2 regions of the Enterococcus sp. AAFC-DPL-5182 genome follow, and region 1 is predicted to be linked to the other one. Evidence: a T-box and tRNA genes for the amino acid it is inferred to sense, from the RefSeq annotation. Region 1 holds a T-box; the other holds one or more tRNA genes.
The links. The T-box of region 1 lies ahead of tyrS (tyrosine--tRNA ligase). A T-box ahead of a tRNA ligase gene usually reads a tRNA of that ligase, here a tRNA-Tyr.

Region 1 (9,519 bases):
TCATGGTTTATATGTACCAAACGTTAAAAATGCGAACACTAAGAGCATGTTTGCTATCGCTGATGAAATCAACGAAAAAGCAGCTCTTGCAATTGAAGGCAAATTAACTGGTGCGGATATGCGTGATGGTTCTATCACAATCAGTAATATTGGTTCAGTTGGCGGCGGCTGGTTCACACCAGTTATCAACTACCCTGAAGTTGCGATTTTAGGCGTTGGTACGATTGCTACTCAACCAGTTGTAAATGCAGATGGAGAGATCGTTGTTGGTCGTGTAATGAAACTTTCAATGAGTTTTGACCACCGTATTGTTGACGGAGCAACTGCTCAAAAAGCAATGAACAACATCAAGCGTTTATTAGCTGATCCAGAATTATTATTAATGGAAGGATGATTATCACATGGTAGTAGGAGATTTCGCCATTGAATTAGATACAGTCGTAATTGGTTCAGGCCCTGGAGGATACGTTGCAGCAATTCGTGCTGCTGAAATGGGTCAAAAAGTTGCGATCATTGAACGTGAGTTTATCGGCGGTGTATGTTTAAACGTTGGATGTATTCCTTCTAAAGCATTGATCGCAGCAGGACATCACTATCAAGAATCACTAGATTCAACAATGTTTGGTGTAACAACTAAAGGTGTAGAATTAGATTTTACAAAAACTCAAGATTGGAAAGATAACCAAGTTGTTAATTCATTAACAACTGGCGTTAGCTTCCTTATGAAAAAACATAAAATCGAAGTTATTGAAGGAGAAGCGTTCTTCGTTGATGAAAACACATTACGTGTGATCCACCCAGATTCAGCTCAAACTTACTCATTCAATAATGCAATCGTAGCAACAGGTTCTCGTCCAATCGAAATCCCAGGATTTAAATTTGGCGGACGTGTCTTAGATTCTACTGGCGGTTTGAACTTGAAAGAAGTACCTAAGAAATTTGTTATCATCGGTGGCGGTGTTATCGGTGCAGAATTAGGTGGCGCTTATGCTAACCTTGGTTCTGAAGTAACGATTTTAGAAGGCAGTCCTTCAATCTTACCAACGTATGAAAAAGACATGGTTAAACTAGTTACAGATGACTTCAAGAAGAAAAATGTAACAGTTGTAACCAAAGCGATGGCTAAAGAAGCAATCGACAACGGCGACAGCGTAACTGTAAAATATGAAGTAGACGGTAAAGAAGAATCAGTCACTGCTGACTATGTAATGGTAACAGTTGGACGTCGTCCAAACACTGATGATCTTGGTTTAGAACAAGCAGGTGTTGAAGTTGGTGAACGTGGTTTAGTTAAAGTGGACAAACAAGGTAGAACAAGCGTATCAAACATCTTCGCCATTGGTGATATCGTACCAGGCGCTGCTCTTGCTCATAAAGCAAGCTATGAAGCCAAAATTGCAGCAGAAGCAATTTCTGGTAAAAAAGTAGAAGTAGACTACAAAGCAATGCCTGCTGTAGCCTTTACTGATCCAGAATTAGCAAGCGTTGGTATGACAATTGCTGAAGCGAAAGAAGCGGGATTAGAAGCAACTGCTTACAAATTCCCATTCGCTGGTAACGGCCGTGCTATCTCTTTAGGTAAAACTGAAGGCTTCGTGCGCTTAGTAACAACAAATGAAGACAATGTGATCATCGGAGCACAAATCGGCGGAGTTGGCGCAAGTGATATGATTTCTGAATTATCATTAGCAGTTGAATCTGGCATGAATGCTGAAGATATCGCATTAACGATCCATCCACACCCATCTTTAGGGGAAATTACTATGGATGCTTCTGAGTTGGCTTTAGGTTTGCCAATTCATATTTAAATAGCATATTTGTCACACAAAGAAAGACCGAGCTAGCCAAGCTCGGTCTTTTGTTAGAGTGAAAAACACCCGCCAAGTTGTGATTCAACTACTTGGCAGGTGTTTTTTTACTATAACTTTTTTATATTTTGTTCAATTGTTGAAAGTTTACTGTAAAAACCATAAGCAGACAATATATATATAGTTGGAAGATATTGAATCAAATATCTGGATCGACCACCTTCAAATAGAAGAAGATACAAAAAAGCGCCTAAGATAGTTAATTTGAAAATAGCTAGTAAATAATCAGTATCTTCATTTTTTTCTTCTTTTTTTGTGGCGAATAGTAGACCTAGTAGAGTGACAATCCACATTAAGTGCATAAAAATGCGTACTGTTTTAACCTTTTCTCCTTGCTGATAATAAGTATCTCTTAGGAAAATTTGTATAGGATCATTCGATTTGACATATACTTGGGGATTTCCGTCTCTGCCCCAACCAAAGTCACCACGATCTGTATTGTTGAGATGCTTTTTCATTAAAAATTTTGTATATCCGATAAACCCATGATTTTTTAAGCGTGCAACAATTTCTTTATTTGCGTAGTTGATTTTATCTTGTTTTGAAGGGAGTGAATTTATAGTATCAGTATCTTCAACACTATAGCCACCAGAGCCTCTCACCCCCATCATTACAAAGTGCTGCCAAGGTTTAGCTTTACTTTTATCAATGATCACAAGTTTTTGATGATTCTCAAATGTATGAAACAGTTTGAGTGTTCCAGCAAAAGGCAGGAAAAAAAGCAGTGTAATCAATATTCCTTTTTTTAATTTAATTTTTCTATGTTCTGTTATTAATGTAATCAGCGAAACTAGGATGTATGCGATTAAAAAAACAATAGAAGAAGGTTTTAGTAGATAAGAGACGGCAGTCAAAATACCTAAAACAACAATTAAATGTTTTTTGTGATTTTTGATAACTAGAGAATAGAGCCAAAAAATAATACTAATGACTGGCAACATAATAATATCTGTATAAATAACTAACATCCAAGGTGACAAAGCTAATGGTATAAATGCTAGATAAAATGAAAGGTAGGCTACTTTTTTATTGAATAGATTTTTAGCTGCTAGAAAAATAAAAATAAAGCCGATATCCATAAAAATGGTGTTTACCAGTTGCCAAAACATCCAAGAATAACCTAAAGATTGATGAAAAAAATTCCCTATTTGACTTATAAAATACATTAAAAAGAAAAACAAGCTATTATTGGGATTACCTGATAAATAGATGCTGGCAATTGAATCTGGGGAATTTTTAATCAGCTCCGTTACGCTTGCGTGGATCCCATCTACATCCCAATCAAGTGGTACATGAATATAATATAAGATGATTACTTGTAAAAAAATCGTCAAAATAAAGAGCATCTTTGTAATTAGTTCTATATTTTTTTTGAAAAACTCGAAACATTGCTTGCTTTTTTTATTTAAATATAAACGGCTACTTTCTGAACAAAAGATAATAGCACTAATAAAAAGTAGGCATAACAAGAATACCCAGATTTTATCATTTATATTTGAGATATCTAACAGGCTACTTCTAAGTGCACCGTACAATGTGTAAAGAATTGAGCAGATGAATAGGTAGTGTAAGAGTGAAACTATTGTTTTTTTCATGTATAATCTCCTGATATGTTGAATTATTTCTGTTTATCTAATGATATATTAAGATTAACTATTTTTTATGATTTATCACTATTTATTCTATTATAAGACAATCAGAGCTATTAGGAAACTTTATATATAAAAGAAGTTCTAAACGTTAAGGAATGAGCCTAACGTTTAGAACTTCTAATTATTTTGTAAAATAATACTATTATTCTAATGATGCAATTCTTCGCCATCTTGTTCATCGATCCTATGGACCATTTCAAGTAATCCGCCATTACCTTCATCAATAATTCGTTTCACTCTAGAAATCGTTGTAGTGCTGCTGCCAGTAGCTTCCGCAATATCACTATAGGTTTTATTCAACAATAGTAACTTTGCAACTTCAAATCTCTGTATCATAGAATCCAATTCTTTTAATGTCATTAAGTCATCAAAATAATTGTAACAATCCTCCAATGTTTCTAAAGCTAATAGAGAGCGGAAAAACTCATCGCCGTGGCCGTCTTGTATCTTGTCGATTTTCATAAGTTCCTCCTAAATTTAAAAGCGGAACAAATCGTTTGATTCTGTAGAAAATTAGGAAATTGACTTTGAGACGCAAGTTGTCTCACTGCCAATTTATCTATTTTCCTAAGGATCGATTTGTGCAGCTATCTAATACAAATGATCAACACTTTCTTATGAAAGTCTTGTACTGTTCATCATCAACTTAAATTCTTTCGTTGTGATTCTCAGCAAAAGCGGAATGAGCCCGTTTAGTCTCGACTAGAAAATAGGAAAACATGACTGAGTTGCTTTTTGCCTCATTCAGGTTTTATCTTTTTCTCAAGAGACTGGCTCATACAGCTAGATAGTAACAACGTTTCGCGTCACTACACCTTGTACTTTTCAACATTAGTTCATAGTATTCAATGTGTTTCGTAGCAAGCATTTTTTATTATAAAACTTTTTTGTATTTTGTCCAGTAAATTGAATAAATAAATGTAAAAGGGTGAAGTAAAACTGATTTTCAGTTTTACTTCACCCTTTAGAAATAGACTAACTATTTTTTACTTAGAAAGTAGTTTCACTAAAGTGTATTGTTTTTTCCCTTTGCGAACAATAATGAATTTTCCGTCAAAACTGTGCTCTGCTGTAACAACAAAGTCCAACTCTTTAATACGATCACCATTGATCGAAATCGCACCGTTTGAGATGTCTTCTCTCGCTTGGCGTTTAGATGGTTCAATGCCAAGTTCGATCAACCAATCAACAAGGTTTTGATCAAGGGTTTCTGTTTCAACAGTAGGCATGTTTTTAAAGCCTTCTTCAATTTGTTTGGAAGTTAGATTTTTTACGTTACCTGAGAATAATGCTTCTGAGATTGCTAAAGCATCATTTAAATCTTCTTCACTATGAACAAATTTAGTCATTTCTGCGGCTAGTACGCGTTGTGCTTCACGTAAATGTGGTTCAGTTTCTACTTTAACTTCTAATGCATCGATTTCTTCTTTTGTTAAGAAGGTAAAGAATTTCAAGTATTTGATTACGTCACGGTCATCTTGGTTTACCCAGAATTGGTAGAACTCGTAAGGTGTTGTTTTTTCAGGATCTAACCAAACGGCACCGCCAGCTGTTTTCCCAAATTTTGTTCCATCCGCTTTTAGCATCAATGGAATCGTTAAACCAAAGGCTTTTGCATCAGCACCTTCTTTTTTACGAATCAAGTCAAGACCTGCTGTGATATTGCCCCACTGATCAGCGCCACCGATTTGCATGCGAACGTCGTTGTGTTGGAATAAGTGTAAAAAGTCCATTGATTGTAGAATTTGGTACGTGAACTCTGTAAATGAAATCCCTGTTTCTAAACGGCTTGCTACGATATCTTTGGCAAGCATTGTATTGATGTTGAAGAACTTACCGTAATCTCTTAAGAAATCCAACAAAGTAAGGTTGTGTGTCCAATCGTAGTTGTTCACTAAAGTTAGTGTGTTATCTGTGTCCACTGCAAATAATTTTTCCATTTGTCTTGTTAAAGAATCAACATTGTGCTGAACAGTTTCCATTGTTTGTAATTGACGTTCTGTTGTACGTCCACTCGGATCACCAATTGTACCAGTAGCCCCACCAATCAAAATAAATGGATGGTGTCCAAATGCTTGGAATCTTTTTAACATCATAAACGGAATCAAATGCCCGATATGCATACTGTCTCCTGTAGGGTCCACACCGCAATATAGTGAAATGCTATTGGTTTCAACGTATTCACGCAAACCTTCGCTATCTGTTTGTTGGTTGATGGCGCCACGCCACTCTAATTCATCAATAATGTTTGTCATGTCTCTTCTTCCTCTCCTAAATAAAATAAAAAACGCCCCATAGGCTCAATGCCTATGGGACGAACTTCGCCGTGTTACCACCCAAATTGTATACGAAAAACTCATATACCTCTCAAATCTGTATCGTAGATAGACGCCTACTTACGGTAGGAAACTAAAAGTGTAATTCACAAAAAATGTATATGCCAACTCTCACTATATGTTGACTCTCTGAAATAGGGACATTCTTGCTACTTCGCTTTATTAAAGTTTGATATGTGATTTTGTAGCAATTTTACGACAAATAAACCAACTTGTCAAATACTTCTTTTTTTCTTTTATTATTTTTAAATGAGCTCTTTCTCATATAATCGGACTTCACTTTAATCTAGGTTTTTCGAAAGACGGAAGGGTCAAATAGGATTTCTGACAATTGCGAACGACCTTTTTACAAAAAGCTGTTTTATGCGATTTTTTTCACATAAATGCTTTAGCGTAGCGCAGTGCTGACGCGCTGTATAGAGTGCATAAATCTTAAATAACGGGCTTTTTTTTTAATTCTACTCTTTTTGACTTGGGGCTAAAAGCTACCTATACTTTGGGAGTGATTTCACATGTGGGAAACAAAAAATAAATTTAATCAGGAGGTCAAATAGAAACATGAATAAGAAATTGTCATTATTTGGATTAATCGGAATTACCATGGCCTTTTTTGGAACGGTTCGTAGTGTTCCAACATTAGCGTCAACGGGATGGGCGCAAATTTTTTATATGTTGATCGCAGCTTGCTGCTTTGCCTTACCAATTGCTTTGATTTCAGCAGAACTTTCAACTGGCTGGCCAGAAGAGGGCGGACCGCAAGTCTGGGTTCGTAATGCGTTTGGTGAAAAATGGGGTTTTGTTACGTCTTGGTTATTATGGGTACAAATGTTTTTCGGAATGGTAATGGTTGCTTCAACTGTAGGTGTACTACTTGGTTACGTAATCGACCGTCCAGACCTTGGACATAATAATTTATTCATTTTTATCATGATCTTGATTTCTTATTGGGGCATTACACTATTGAACTTGAAATTTGATATGGTCAAAATTGCAGGTGACTGGGGTGCTGTGATCGGTGTTTATATTCCTTTTGTTGCTCTAGTTGTTTTAGGAATGATGTACATGGCAAAACACGGCATCAACCAAGAGAGTTACTTAGGTCATTTTGAAGCAAGTAAATTATTACCTGACTTTAGCGATTTAGGTAGTTTACCAACTTTGACAGGAATTATCTTCATTTTTGCTGGAGTAGAAATTTCATCTGTTCATGCAAACAATATCGATAATCCAAAACGGAATTATCCAATTGCTGTGATTGCTTCTGTTTTACTATTAGTTGTGTTTAACTTAGCAGCTGGTTTAAGTGTAGCAGATAGTGTACCAGCCGGAAAAATGGAACTTGCCAATATCACGCAACCATTTGTGATCATGACACAAGATCTTGGGATTCCAGCGATTTTCAATAATATCATTTCTTTGATGATTTTAGTGGGTGTATTAGTTCAATTGAGTGCGTGGGTTTTAGGTCCAAGTAAATCAATGATCAAAGTAGCAGAAGAAGGAAACTTACCACCATTCTTCCAAAAACGTAATGCAAAAGGAATTCCAATTGTGTTTGTTATGATCCAAGCGATCGTCATTTCACTTGTATCGTTCTTATATGTTGTTGTACCAGATATCAGTGCGGCATTTTTGATCATCACGATCACAACAACGATCCTTTATTGTGTCGTATATCTACTGATTTCACTTTCAGCGATCAAATTACGTTACAGTATGCCAACTGTGAAACGTCCATTTCGATTAGGAAGTAAAGGCAATGGTTTGATGTGGTTTGTTTCAGTACTAGCGATCGTGAGTGTGGTTGTTACGATTCTAGTCAGCTTGATTCCACCAACTTCAGTTCCTCAAAGTGGACATGTAGCTTATATTATTTTCCAAGTGGCGGCAACTGTTATTATGATCGGTATTGCATTGTTCATTTATAAGAGAAAGAAACCAGAATGGAAGAAAACAGATAAATAAGAAAGAACGATTAAAACTAAACTTTTTAGCATGATCAATTATGAAACTATTGGAGGAAAATATCATGAAAAATTTCAATACTGATGATACAAATTTAAAAGCATTATTTATAGGCGACAAAGGTGAAAACGTTGATTTATTCAAAGAGCTATTAAATAAAATGATCGATGAACATGTGGGCTGGAGACAAAATTACATGCCGCAAGATTTACCAGTGATTTCACCACAAGATAGAAGTTCTAAAAGTTTCCAAGAAACAGCAGACAACATGAGAAGTGTTTTCAATGTATTATCTTCTCGTTTACGTACCGAATCACTTCCATGGCACTCAGCAGGTCGTTTCTGGGGGCATATGAACGCTGAAACATTAATGCCATCAATTATCGCCTATACAACTGCAATGCTTTGGAACGGTAATAACGTGGCGTATGAGTCATCACCTGCAACGTCACAAATGGAAGAAGAAGTTGGGTTAGAATTTGCTACATTGATGGGTTATGAAGATGGCTGGGGTCATATTGCGGCTGATGGTTCGATCGCAAACTTAGAAGGTCTATGGTATGCCCGCAATATGAAATCTTTACCATTTGCTATCCAAGCTGTAGTACCAGAAATGGTTGCTGGGAAATCAGATTGGGAATTATTGAATATGTCAACAACAGAAGTCTTAGATATTTTAGATCAAGTACAAGACCACTTTGACGAAATCAAAGCTCAATCAGCCCGTAGTGGTAAGAACTTAGACAAATTAGGTAAATGGATCGTTCCTCAAACAAAACATTATTCATGGTTGAAAGCTGCTGACATCATTGGGATTGGTTTAGATCAAGTTATCGCTGGTGAAGTAAACAGTGAATATCGTATGGATATTGATAAATTAGAAGTACAAATCCGTGATTTAGCTGCACAAGGAATTCCGACTCTTGGAGTCGTTGGTGTGGTTGGTTCAACAGAAGAAGGACAAGTCGATCGTATCGATCAAATCATTGCGCTACGTGATAAATTAGCCAAAGAAGGCATCTATTTCTACGTACACGTTGATGCAGCATACGGTGGTTACGGACGTTCAATCTTCTTAGACGAAAACGATCAATTTATCGAATGGGATAAAATCGAAGAAGTTTATGCCAAACATAACATCTTCCAAGAGAAAAATGATTGGTTGACAAGAGAAGTTTATGACTCTTTCAAAGCAATCGAACAAGCTGAATCTGTCACGATCGATCCACATAAAATGGGCTATATCCCTTATTCAGCTGGTGGTGTTGTCATCAAAGACATCCGTATGCGTGACGTGATTTCTTATTTTGCAACTTATGTATTTGAAAAAGGCGCAGATATTCCAGCTTTACTTGGCGCATATATTCTTGAAGGCTCTAAAGCTGGTGCAACGGCTGCAGCTGTTTGGACAGCACATAAAGTCTTGCCGCTTAACGTAACAGGTTACGGTAAATTGATGGGCGCAAGTATTGAAGGAGCATATCATTTCTATCACTTTATCGACGGATTAGAATTCAAAGTCGGCGATAAAACAATCGAAATCCATGCTTTAACAAAACCAGATTTTAATATGGTGGACTATGTATTCAATGAAAAAGGCAATACTGATCTTGTGAAAATGAACAAATTAAACCACGATTTCTATGACTATGCTTCATACGCAAAAGGTGGATTATATAACAACGAATTCATTACATC
Region 2 (9,519 bases), 280 kb from region 1:
TAAACCATCCAAATCAAGACCACTAAACATACCACTCATGTCTGTTGCATTACTTGTATCAAAACGACTGATATCGAGGTTTTTTACTCCACTTCTCATAAACATACCACTCATATCTTCTACATGACCTGTGTCAAAGTTTGATAAATCTAAATGATCTATATTTTGCGTCCCAAAGAACATACTTCTCATATAAACTACATTGCTTGTATTAAAACTTGATAAATTTAAGTTTGTTAAACTGCTTGCGTAAGAAAACATGAATCCCATATCAATTACTCGGCTTGTATCAAAATGAGATAAATCCAAACTTACTAAGCTACTTGTATTTGAAAACATATCTCGCATTAGAGTAACATTACTTGTATCAAGCTCACCAAGATTCTCAACTTCGACAACTCGATCTAAATTTGAAAAAAGATTGGAAGAATTACTGCTAGCTTTGACAGGTCCATCAAAAACTATTTTATTAATTTGATTTCTATATGGAAACCAAGGTGAACTATTTCTAGTATTTATAAAGTCACCACTACCTATATGTAAAGCTCCAGAATTATCTATTTGCCATTTACTCGTTCCGAACATTCCTGAGGCAACAATTACTTTCCCACTTTTTTCTTCTTTTATTTCATTAGATACTTCAGGCACACTTCTTGAAGTATCTAATGTACTCTCTTTCTGAGGCATAACTTCTTCTGCTTCATTATCGTATGTACTGAATTTTTCTGAACTGTTTTCTATGTGTTGTTCTGCAGATTCATCTAGTTTATGCTCGTTGATCTCTTCGGCGCTTACAATGATTGGACTAATATAGCCAACTAGCAAGATAAATAAACAATAAACTCTTATTTTCCTCATAATAACCTCCTTTTAACCAATGTATTAAAATATTAAAAAACAAGCCAACGTTTCACCAACGTTGGCTTATCTTTTATACCGGCGGCCGGGGTCGAACCGGCACGCCCTCGCGGGCACTGGATTTTGAGTCCAGCGCGTCTGCCAATTCCGCCACGCCGGCATGAAATAAATTTGCAAGGCGGTAACCGGATTTGAACCGGTGATGAAGGTTTTGCAGACCTCTGCCTTACCACTTGGCTATACCGCCATATTATAAATGAAACATTCTCTATTAGAGAAAACTGGGGTAGCTGGATTCGAACCAACGCATGACAGGATCAAAACCTGTTGCCTTACCGCTTGGCTATACCCCAATATTAGAACTAAGGGCGACTGATGGGAATCGAACCCACGCGTGGCGGAACCACAATCCGCTGTGTTAACCACTTCACCACAATCGCCATAAAGCATATGATAATTTTAAAAGCTAAGGGCGACTGATGGGGATCGAACCCACGCATGGCGGAACCACAATCCGCTGTGTTAACCACTTCACCACAATCGCCATAAACTATTAACAGGGATAGTAGGAATCGAACCCACAATGACGGTTTTGGAGACCGTAGTTATACCGTTTAACTATATCCCTACTATGTAATGGAGGAAAGTGGATTCGAACCACTGAACCCTAAGGAACGGATTTACAGTCCGTCGCGTTTAGCCACTTCGCTATTCCTCCAAATGGCGCAAGACAGAATCGAACTGCCGACACACGGAGCTTCAATCCGTTGCTCTACCAACTGAGCTACTGCGCCAAAAATTAATAAAACGGTCTGGACGGGACTCGAACCCGCGACCTCCTGCGTGACAGGCAGGCATTCTAACCAGCTGAACTACCAAACCGTAATTTAATGGAGGTTGACGGGATCGAACCGCCGACCCCCTGCTTGTAAGGCAGGTGCTCTCCCAGCTGAGCTAAACCTCCAATAAATATAAATGACCCGTACGGGAATCGAACCCGTGATACCGCCGTGAAAGGGCGGTGTCTTAACCGCTTGACCAACGGGCCAATAAAAACTTAATACGGAGAGTAAGGGATTCGAACCCTTGAGACAGCGTTCACCGTCTACATGATTTCCAATCATGCTCCTTCGGCCTCTCGGACAACTCTCCAGAGTTAAAAGAAGCAAAATATTACTCATAAATCCTATATTAAGGAACTCCGGCAGTAGGACTCGAACCTACGACATCATGATTAACAGTCATGCGCTACTACCAACTGAGCTATGCCGGAATAATTAGCGTGGCGACGTCCTACTCTCACAAAGGGAAACCCTTCACTACAATCGGCGCTAAGAAGCTTAACTTCTGTGTTCGGCATGGGAACAGGTGTATCCTTCTCGCTATCGCCACCACACTGGGTGTTGTTGCTATTAAGTTGAGTGATTATTCACTCAAAACTGGATTGAAGTAGTAATCAAACATTCCGAAAAAACTTTTTTATTTCGTTTCTTTGGTTAAGTCCTCGACCGATTAGTATTGGTCCGCTCCGTACATCACTGCACTTCCACTTCCAACCTATCTACCTGATCATCTCTCAGGGGTCTTACTTTCTTAAAGAAATGGGAAATCTCATCTTGAGGTGGGCTTCACACTTAGATGCTTTCAGCGTTTATCCCTTCCCTACATAGCTACCCAGCAATGCCCTTGGCAGAACAACTGGTACACCAGCGGTAAGTCCATCCCGGTCCTCTCGTACTAAGGACAGCTCCTCTCAAATTTCCAACGCCCGCGACGGATAGGGACCGAACTGTCTCACGACGTTCTGAACCCAGCTCGCGTGCCGCTTTAATGGGCGAACAGCCCAACCCTTGGGACCGACTACAGCCCCAGGATGCGACGAGCCGACATCGAGGTGCCAAACCTCCCCGTCGATGTGGACTCTTGGGGGAGATAAGCCTGTTATCCCCAGGGTAGCTTTTATCCGTTGAGCGATGGCCCTTCCATGCGGAACCACCGGATCACTAAGCCCGACTTTCGTCCCTGCTCGACTTGTAAGTCTCGCAGTCAAGCTCCCTTCTGCCTTTACACTCTGCGAATGATTTCCAACCATTCTGAGGGAACCTTTGGGCGCCTCCGTTACTCTTTAGGAGGCGACCGCCCCAGTCAAACTGCCCACCTGACACTGTCTCCCACCACGATAAGTGGTGCGGGTTAGAGGGTTCATAACACAAGGGTAGTATCCCACCAGCGCCTCCACCGAAACTAGCGTTCCGGGTTCATCGGCTCCTACCTATCCTGTACATGTGGTACAAACACTCAATATCAAGCTACAGTAAAGCTCCATGGGGTCTTTCCGTCCTGTCGCGGGTAACCTGCATCTTCACAGGTACTAAAATTTCACCGAGTCTCTCGTTGAGACAGTGCCCAAATCGTTACGCCTTTCGTGCGGGTCGGAACTTACCCGACAAGGAATTTCGCTACCTTAGGACCGTTATAGTTACGGCCGCCGTTTACTGGGGCTTCAATTCTGAGCTTCGCCGAAGCTAACCCATCCTCTTAACCTTCCAGCACCGGGCAGGCGTCAGCCCCTATACTTCATCTTTCGATTTTGCAGAGACCTGTGTTTTTGATAAACAGTCGCTTGGGCCTATTCACTGCGGCTGACCGAAGTCAGCACCCCTTCTCCCGAAGTTACGGGGTCATTTTGCCGAGTTCCTTAACGAGAGTTCGCTCGCTCACCTTAGGATACTCTCCTCGACTACCTGTGTCGGTTTACGGTACGGGCAGTTGTTTTCTCACTAGAAGCTTTTCTTGACAGTGTGACATCAGGAACTTCGGTACTATTATTTCCCTCCCCATCACAGCTTGTCCGTATAGAGTAAAGCATTTGACTCTACTCAAGACTTACTGCTTGGACATGCACTTCCAGTCGCATGCATTCCTTAGCCTCCTGCGTCCCTCCATTGCTCAAACAAAAACAACTGGTACAGGAATATCAACCTGTTGTCCATCGCCTACGCCTATCGGCCTCGGCTTAGGTCCCGACTAACCCTGGGCGGACGAGCCTTCCCCAGGAAACCTTAGTCATACGGTGGACGGGATTCTCACCCGTCTTTCGCTACTCATACCGGCATTCTCACTTCTAAGCGCTCCAGCCGTCCTCACGATCGACCTTCAACGCCCTTAGAACGCTCTCCTACCATCACACCAGAGGTGTGATCCACAGCTTCGGTAATATGTTTAGCCCCGGTACATTTTCGGCGCAGGGTCACTCGACTAGTGAGCTATTACGCACTCTTTAAATGGTGGCTGCTTCTGAGCCAACATCCTAGTTGTCTGTGCAACCCCACATCCTTTTCCACTTAACATATATTTTGGGACCTTAGCTGGTGGTCTGGGCTGTTTCCCTTTCGACTACGGATCTTATCACTCGCAGTCTGACTGCCGAATATGAATGAATGGCATTCGGAGTTTATCTGAATTCGGTAACCCGAGATGGGCCCCTAGTCCAAACAGTGCTCTACCTCCATCATTCTTAACTTCGACGCTAGCCCTAAAGCTATTTCGGAGAGAACCAGCTATCTCCAAGTTCGTTTGGAATTTCTCCGCTACCCACAGCTCATCCCCGCACTTTTCAACGTACGTGGGTTCGGTCCTCCAGTGCGTTTTACCACACCTTCAACCTGGCCATGGGTAGATCACATGGTTTCGGGTCTACGACTACATACTCATTCGCCCTATTCAGACTCGCTTTCGCTGCGGCTCCGGCTCTTCACCTTAACCTCGCATGCAATCGTAACTCGCCGGTTCATTCTACAAAAGGCACGCCATTACCCATTAACGGGCTTTGACTTGTTGTAGGCACACGGTTTCAGGATCTATTTCACTCCCCTTCCGGGGTGCTTTTCACCTTTCCCTCACGGTACTGGTTCACTATCGGTCATTAGGGAGTATTTAGCCTTGCGGGATGGTCCCCGCGGATTCCGACGGAATTTCTCGTGTTCCGCCGTACTCAGGATCCTCCTAGGTGTTGCCAACATTTCGTCTACGGGGCTATTACCCACTTTGGCGAACCTTTCCAGATTCTTCGACTATCTTGACAGACTACCACAACGGAGTCCTACAACCCCAACAAGCAAGCTTGTTGGTTTGGGCTCTTCCCGTTTCGCTCGCCGCTACTCAGGGAATCGAATTTTCTTTCTCTTCCTGCAGGTACTAAGATGTTTCAGTTCTCTGCGTCTACCTCTAACCAGCTATGTATTCACTGGCAAGTAACATCCTATAAAAGATGTTGGGTTTCCCCATTCGGAAATCTCTGGATCATAGCTCACTTACAGCTCCCCAAAGCATATCGGTGTTAGTCCCGTCCTTCATCGGCTCCTAATGCCAAGGCATCCACCGTGCGCCCTTATTCACTTAACCTTATGACCTTACGGTCAGTTTGTTTGGTTCGTTTCTCTAGCGATAGAGGCGTCACCAATAAAATAAGCATTCGAACTATTTTAATTAAAAAACTCATTCAACGCGGTGTTCTCGGTTTGTTTTGATTACTTTTTTACTTCAATATCCAGTTTTCAATGAACAATTCTAGTAACCCATTGGTTACTAATGGAGCCTAGCGGGATCGAACCGCTGACCTCCTGCGTGCAAAGCAGGCGCTCTCCCAGCTGAGCTAAGGCCCCGTGGTACTTATTAATTTGAGAGTAAACCTCTCAAAACTGAACAAAGTGTCGACGAATGTGTAAGTTTCCGTAATATTCCTTAGAAAGGAGGTGATCCAGCCGCACCTTCCGATACGGCTACCTTGTTACGACTTCACCCCAATCATCTATCCCACCTTAGGCGGCTGGCTCCACAAGGGTTACCTCACCGACTTCGGGTGTTACAAACTTTCGTGGTGTGACGGGCGGTGTGTACAAGGCCCGGGAACGTATTCACCGCGGCGTGCTGATCCGCGATTACTAGCGATTCCGGCTTCATGTAGGCGAGTTGCAGCCTACAATCCGAACTGAGAGAAGCTTTAAGAGATTTGCATGACCTCGCGGCCTAGCGACTCGTTGTACTTCCCATTGTAGCACGTGTGTAGCCCAGGTCATAAGGGGCATGATGATTTGACGTCATCCCCACCTTCCTCCGGTTTGTCACCGGCAGTCTCGCTAGAGTGCCCAACTGAATGATGGCAACTAACAATAAGGGTTGCGCTCGTTGCGGGACTTAACCCAACATCTCACGACACGAGCTGACGACAACCATGCACCACCTGTCACTTTGTCCCCGAAGGGAAAGCTCTATCTCTAGAGTGGTCAAAGGATGTCAAGACCTGGTAAGGTTCTTCGCGTTGCTTCGAATTAAACCACATGCTCCACCGCTTGTGCGGGCCCCCGTCAATTCCTTTGAGTTTCAACCTTGCGGTCGTACTCCCCAGGCGGAGTGCTTAATGCGTTAGCTGCAGCACTGAAGGGCGGAAACCCTCCAACACTTAGCACTCATCGTTTACGGCGTGGACTACCAGGGTATCTAATCCTGTTTGCTCCCCACGCTTTCGAGCCTCAGCGTCAGTTACAGACCAGAGAGTCGCCTTCGCCACTGGTGTTCCTCCATATATCTACGCATTTCACCGCTACACATGGAATTCCACTCTCCTCTTCTGCACTCAAGTCTCCCAGTTTCCAATGACCCTCCCCGGTTGAGCCGGGGGCTTTCACATCAGACTTAAGAAACCGCCTGCGCTCGCTTTACGCCCAATAAATCCGGACAACGCTTGCCACCTACGTATTACCGCGGCTGCTGGCACGTAGTTAGCCGTGGCTTTCTGGTTAGATACCGTCAAGGTAAGAGCAGTTACTCTCCTACTTGTTCTTCTCTAACAACAGAGTTTTACGATCCGAAAACCTTCTTCACTCACGCGGCGTTGCTCGGTCAGACTTTCGTCCATTGCCGAAGATTCCCTACTGCTGCCTCCCGTAGGAGTCTGGGCCGTGTCTCAGTCCCAGTGTGGCCGATCACCCTCTCAGGTCGGCTATGCATCATGGCCTTGGTGAGCCGTTACCTCACCAACTAGCTAATGCACCGCGGGTCCATCCATCAGTGACACCCGAAAGCGTCTTTCAAATCAACACCATGTGGTGTCGACTGTTATGCGGTATTAGCACCTGTTTCCAAGTGTTATCCCCCTCTGATGGGTAGGTTACCCACGTGTTACTCACCCGTCCGCCACTCCTCTTTTCAAATGAGTGCAAGCACTCGGTAGAAAAGAAGCGTTCGACTTGCATGTATTAGGCACGCCGCCAGCGTTCGTCCTGAGCCAGGATCAAACTCTCATAATAAAAGTTGAACACAATCCGAAGATTGTTAAGCTCATTTGTTTGCTAGCATATTGCTTCGCTTTGTTAAAAATTGTTGTTTGTTTTTACCGTTGTAAAAACAACCTACACATTTGGTTCGTCTTACTTTGTTCAGTTTTCAAAGGTCTACTGTGTTACCTCGCAGCAACTTTTACATCATATCAAATCTTCGATTTGATGTCAACACTTTTTTTTAAAAAAAGTTTCAAAGTTTTTTCTGCTTGATGTTATCGAATGTTTCGCGACAACTTCATTAGTTTATCAGGTTGTTTGTTATTTGTCAACAACTTTATTCCTGAATTTTCAAGTTTCTTTAGCTGTTTTATTTCAACAACTTTGTTATTCTATCATGATTGTATCTCACTCGTCAAGAGGAAAAAAAACATTTTTTTCTCTCTTATATTTATAAAGTGCAATCACAAGAACATGTATAAATATAACAAGTCTTATCGCAAAAAGCAACTAGAAAATGCCTATTTTTTATTCTTTTTTTCTTTAGCGAACAAATCTCTTCAACTTCATCTAAGCATTCGCTTTTTCCGCTATGTTGCAAATCATAACAGTTAGATTATTCGCTTAAAGAAAAAAGCAGGAGCTTACCTGCTCCTACTCTACTATTTCACCTTTATCTACTATCGGAATATAAATTCGGAATATCGTGCCTTGATGGACAACACTTTCGGCATCTATTCTTCCTTTGTAGTTCTCTACTAGTTGCTTGGCGATCGACAGCCCTAGGCCATTCCCACCTTTATTACGAGCGCGCGCTTTGTCAACGCGATAAAAGCGATTGAATATTTTCTCCAAGTCTTCTTCTGGTATCCCTTCACCAAAATCTTGAATAGCAATTTCAAACTCATTCAACGTTTTCGAAATAGAAATATGGACTTCTTTCCGTGTTGTTGAATATTTCACCGCATTATCTAAAATGATAATCAGCAGTTGTTCAAAATGATTACGATAAATACCTAAAGTTACTTCGTGCAATAAGTCATCATCTAAAGTGATAACAAAATCTGGATATAGTATTTTAAAGTTATTGAACACTTGGTACACTACTTGCTTCGCATTTGATGTGTGGTTTGAATACTGAACGTCTACTTGTTCCGCCCGGGATAGGTCCAACATTTCTTGAACTAAGCTCTTCATACGAACTATTTCTTGCAAACTGGCTTCTAAAGATTCATCCAAAACTTCTGGGTCTTCTTTCCCCCAACGATTCAGCAAACTCAAATGACCTTCAATAATTGCAACTGGTGTACGCAATTCATGAGATACATCTTCTACAAACTGCTCTTGTTGTTCAATATAGCGCCTCATCCGATCTAACATTTCATTAAAGATTTCTGCAAGATCAGCTAACTCATCATTTGAATGGATATCTGGCATATGAATATCTGATTGAGGATCTCTTCTAATAGTATCCATTGTGTCCCTTAACACTTTCAATGGTTTTAAAAAGTATGATGATAGGATAAAACCTAGAATACTGCTTAAAATCAATGAGATTATTTCTAGTACAAACAATGTCAACAATAAACGATTTCTAATATCGTAAAAAGAAGATAACTCATAAAATGCTTGGATATACCCGACGATCTCTCTATTATCTTTTGAACGAACAGGCTGAATCATCAAAAAACCCGTCTTATCCCCCATTGTTTTAATCTCAGCAGATTGTTTTTCTTTTTTTAGCAACTGATTTTGCACTTTCTGTGTTTCAAATATCAGTGTTCCTTTCGTATCATAGACCGAAAGGAATAAGGCAGGTTGCCCTAATTCAGAAATCATGCTATCCATTTCCATCAATGATCCTTCTACAGAAAGTTTTTTGCTGTCCAGGTCATTCTCATTAACACTTGGGGTCTTTAATTTTTCATAAACATCTGAGATCGTCAAATTTTCTGCTGCATTAGCTAATCGGTTGCCTACTTCAGCGACCGTTCTTTCTACATTTTCACGTTCTTTTTCAACAATCAAATTAACGGATGATTTATAAGTAATCACAGCGAATATAGTGAATACAACAAATATGAAGAAAGAACTTGCAGAAGCCCACTTGATTGTCAAAGAAGGCCCCTTCAGTTCTTTTTTTGTTGCTTTTTTCATTTTTATTGATTTCACGAGCGCATCACATAACCTGTTCCACGAACAGTTTGAATGTAACTCTCCTCGCCTGGAACATCAATTTTATTACGTAGATAACGGATATAGACATCGACAACGTTTGTTTCGACTTCTGTTTCGTAACCCCAGACTTTATTTAATAGTACATCACGGGCTAGGACAACATTTACATTTTCCATTAAAGTTAGAAGTAATTCATATTCGCGTT

Region 2: it has a tRNA-Tyr gene. The T-box ahead of tyrS (tyrosine--tRNA ligase) is inferred to sense a tRNA for this amino acid. The anticodon was not compared.

Annotation. Positions count from the first base shown of each region.
Region 1 is NZ_CM177101.1:2,492,128-2,501,646, reverse strand. It holds gene AC4BB7_RS11660 (dihydrolipoyllysine-residue acetyltransferase) at 1-394, shown strand, start outside; gene lpdA (dihydrolipoyl dehydrogenase) at 402-1,808, shown strand; gene AC4BB7_RS11650 (glycosyltransferase family 39 protein) at 1,919-3,463, opposite strand; gene AC4BB7_RS11645 (YerC/YecD family TrpR-related protein) at 3,668-3,982, opposite strand; gene tyrS (tyrosine--tRNA ligase) at 4,507-5,775, opposite strand; T-box leader at 5,828-6,031, opposite strand; gene tyrP (tyrosine-tyramine antiporter) at 6,415-7,821, shown strand; gene tdc (tyrosine decarboxylase) at 7,886-9,519, shown strand, end outside.
Region 2 is NZ_CM177101.1:2,213,971-2,223,489, forward strand. It holds gene AC4BB7_RS10260 (bacterial Ig-like domain-containing protein) at 1-858, opposite strand, end outside; tRNA gene AC4BB7_RS10265 (tRNA-Leu) at 935-1,018, opposite strand; tRNA gene AC4BB7_RS10270 (tRNA-Cys) at 1,035-1,105, opposite strand; tRNA gene AC4BB7_RS10275 (tRNA-Gln) at 1,140-1,211, opposite strand; tRNA gene AC4BB7_RS10280 (tRNA-His) at 1,226-1,298, opposite strand; tRNA gene AC4BB7_RS10285 (tRNA-His) at 1,330-1,402, opposite strand; tRNA gene AC4BB7_RS10290 (tRNA-Trp) at 1,416-1,486, opposite strand; tRNA gene AC4BB7_RS10295 (tRNA-Tyr) at 1,496-1,576, opposite strand; tRNA gene AC4BB7_RS10300 (tRNA-Phe) at 1,580-1,652, opposite strand; tRNA gene AC4BB7_RS10305 (tRNA-Asp) at 1,667-1,740, opposite strand; tRNA gene AC4BB7_RS10310 (tRNA-Val) at 1,750-1,822, opposite strand; tRNA gene AC4BB7_RS10315 (tRNA-Glu) at 1,835-1,906, opposite strand; tRNA gene AC4BB7_RS10320 (tRNA-Ser) at 1,922-2,010, opposite strand; tRNA gene AC4BB7_RS10325 (tRNA-Asn) at 2,058-2,131, opposite strand; rRNA gene rrf (5S ribosomal RNA) at 2,139-2,254, opposite strand; rRNA gene AC4BB7_RS10335 (23S ribosomal RNA) at 2,351-5,262, opposite strand; tRNA gene AC4BB7_RS10340 (tRNA-Ala) at 5,450-5,522, opposite strand; rRNA gene AC4BB7_RS10345 (16S ribosomal RNA) at 5,606-7,166, opposite strand; gene AC4BB7_RS10350 (HAMP domain-containing sensor histidine kinase) at 7,791-9,293, opposite strand; gene AC4BB7_RS10355 (response regulator transcription factor) at 9,305-9,519, opposite strand, start outside.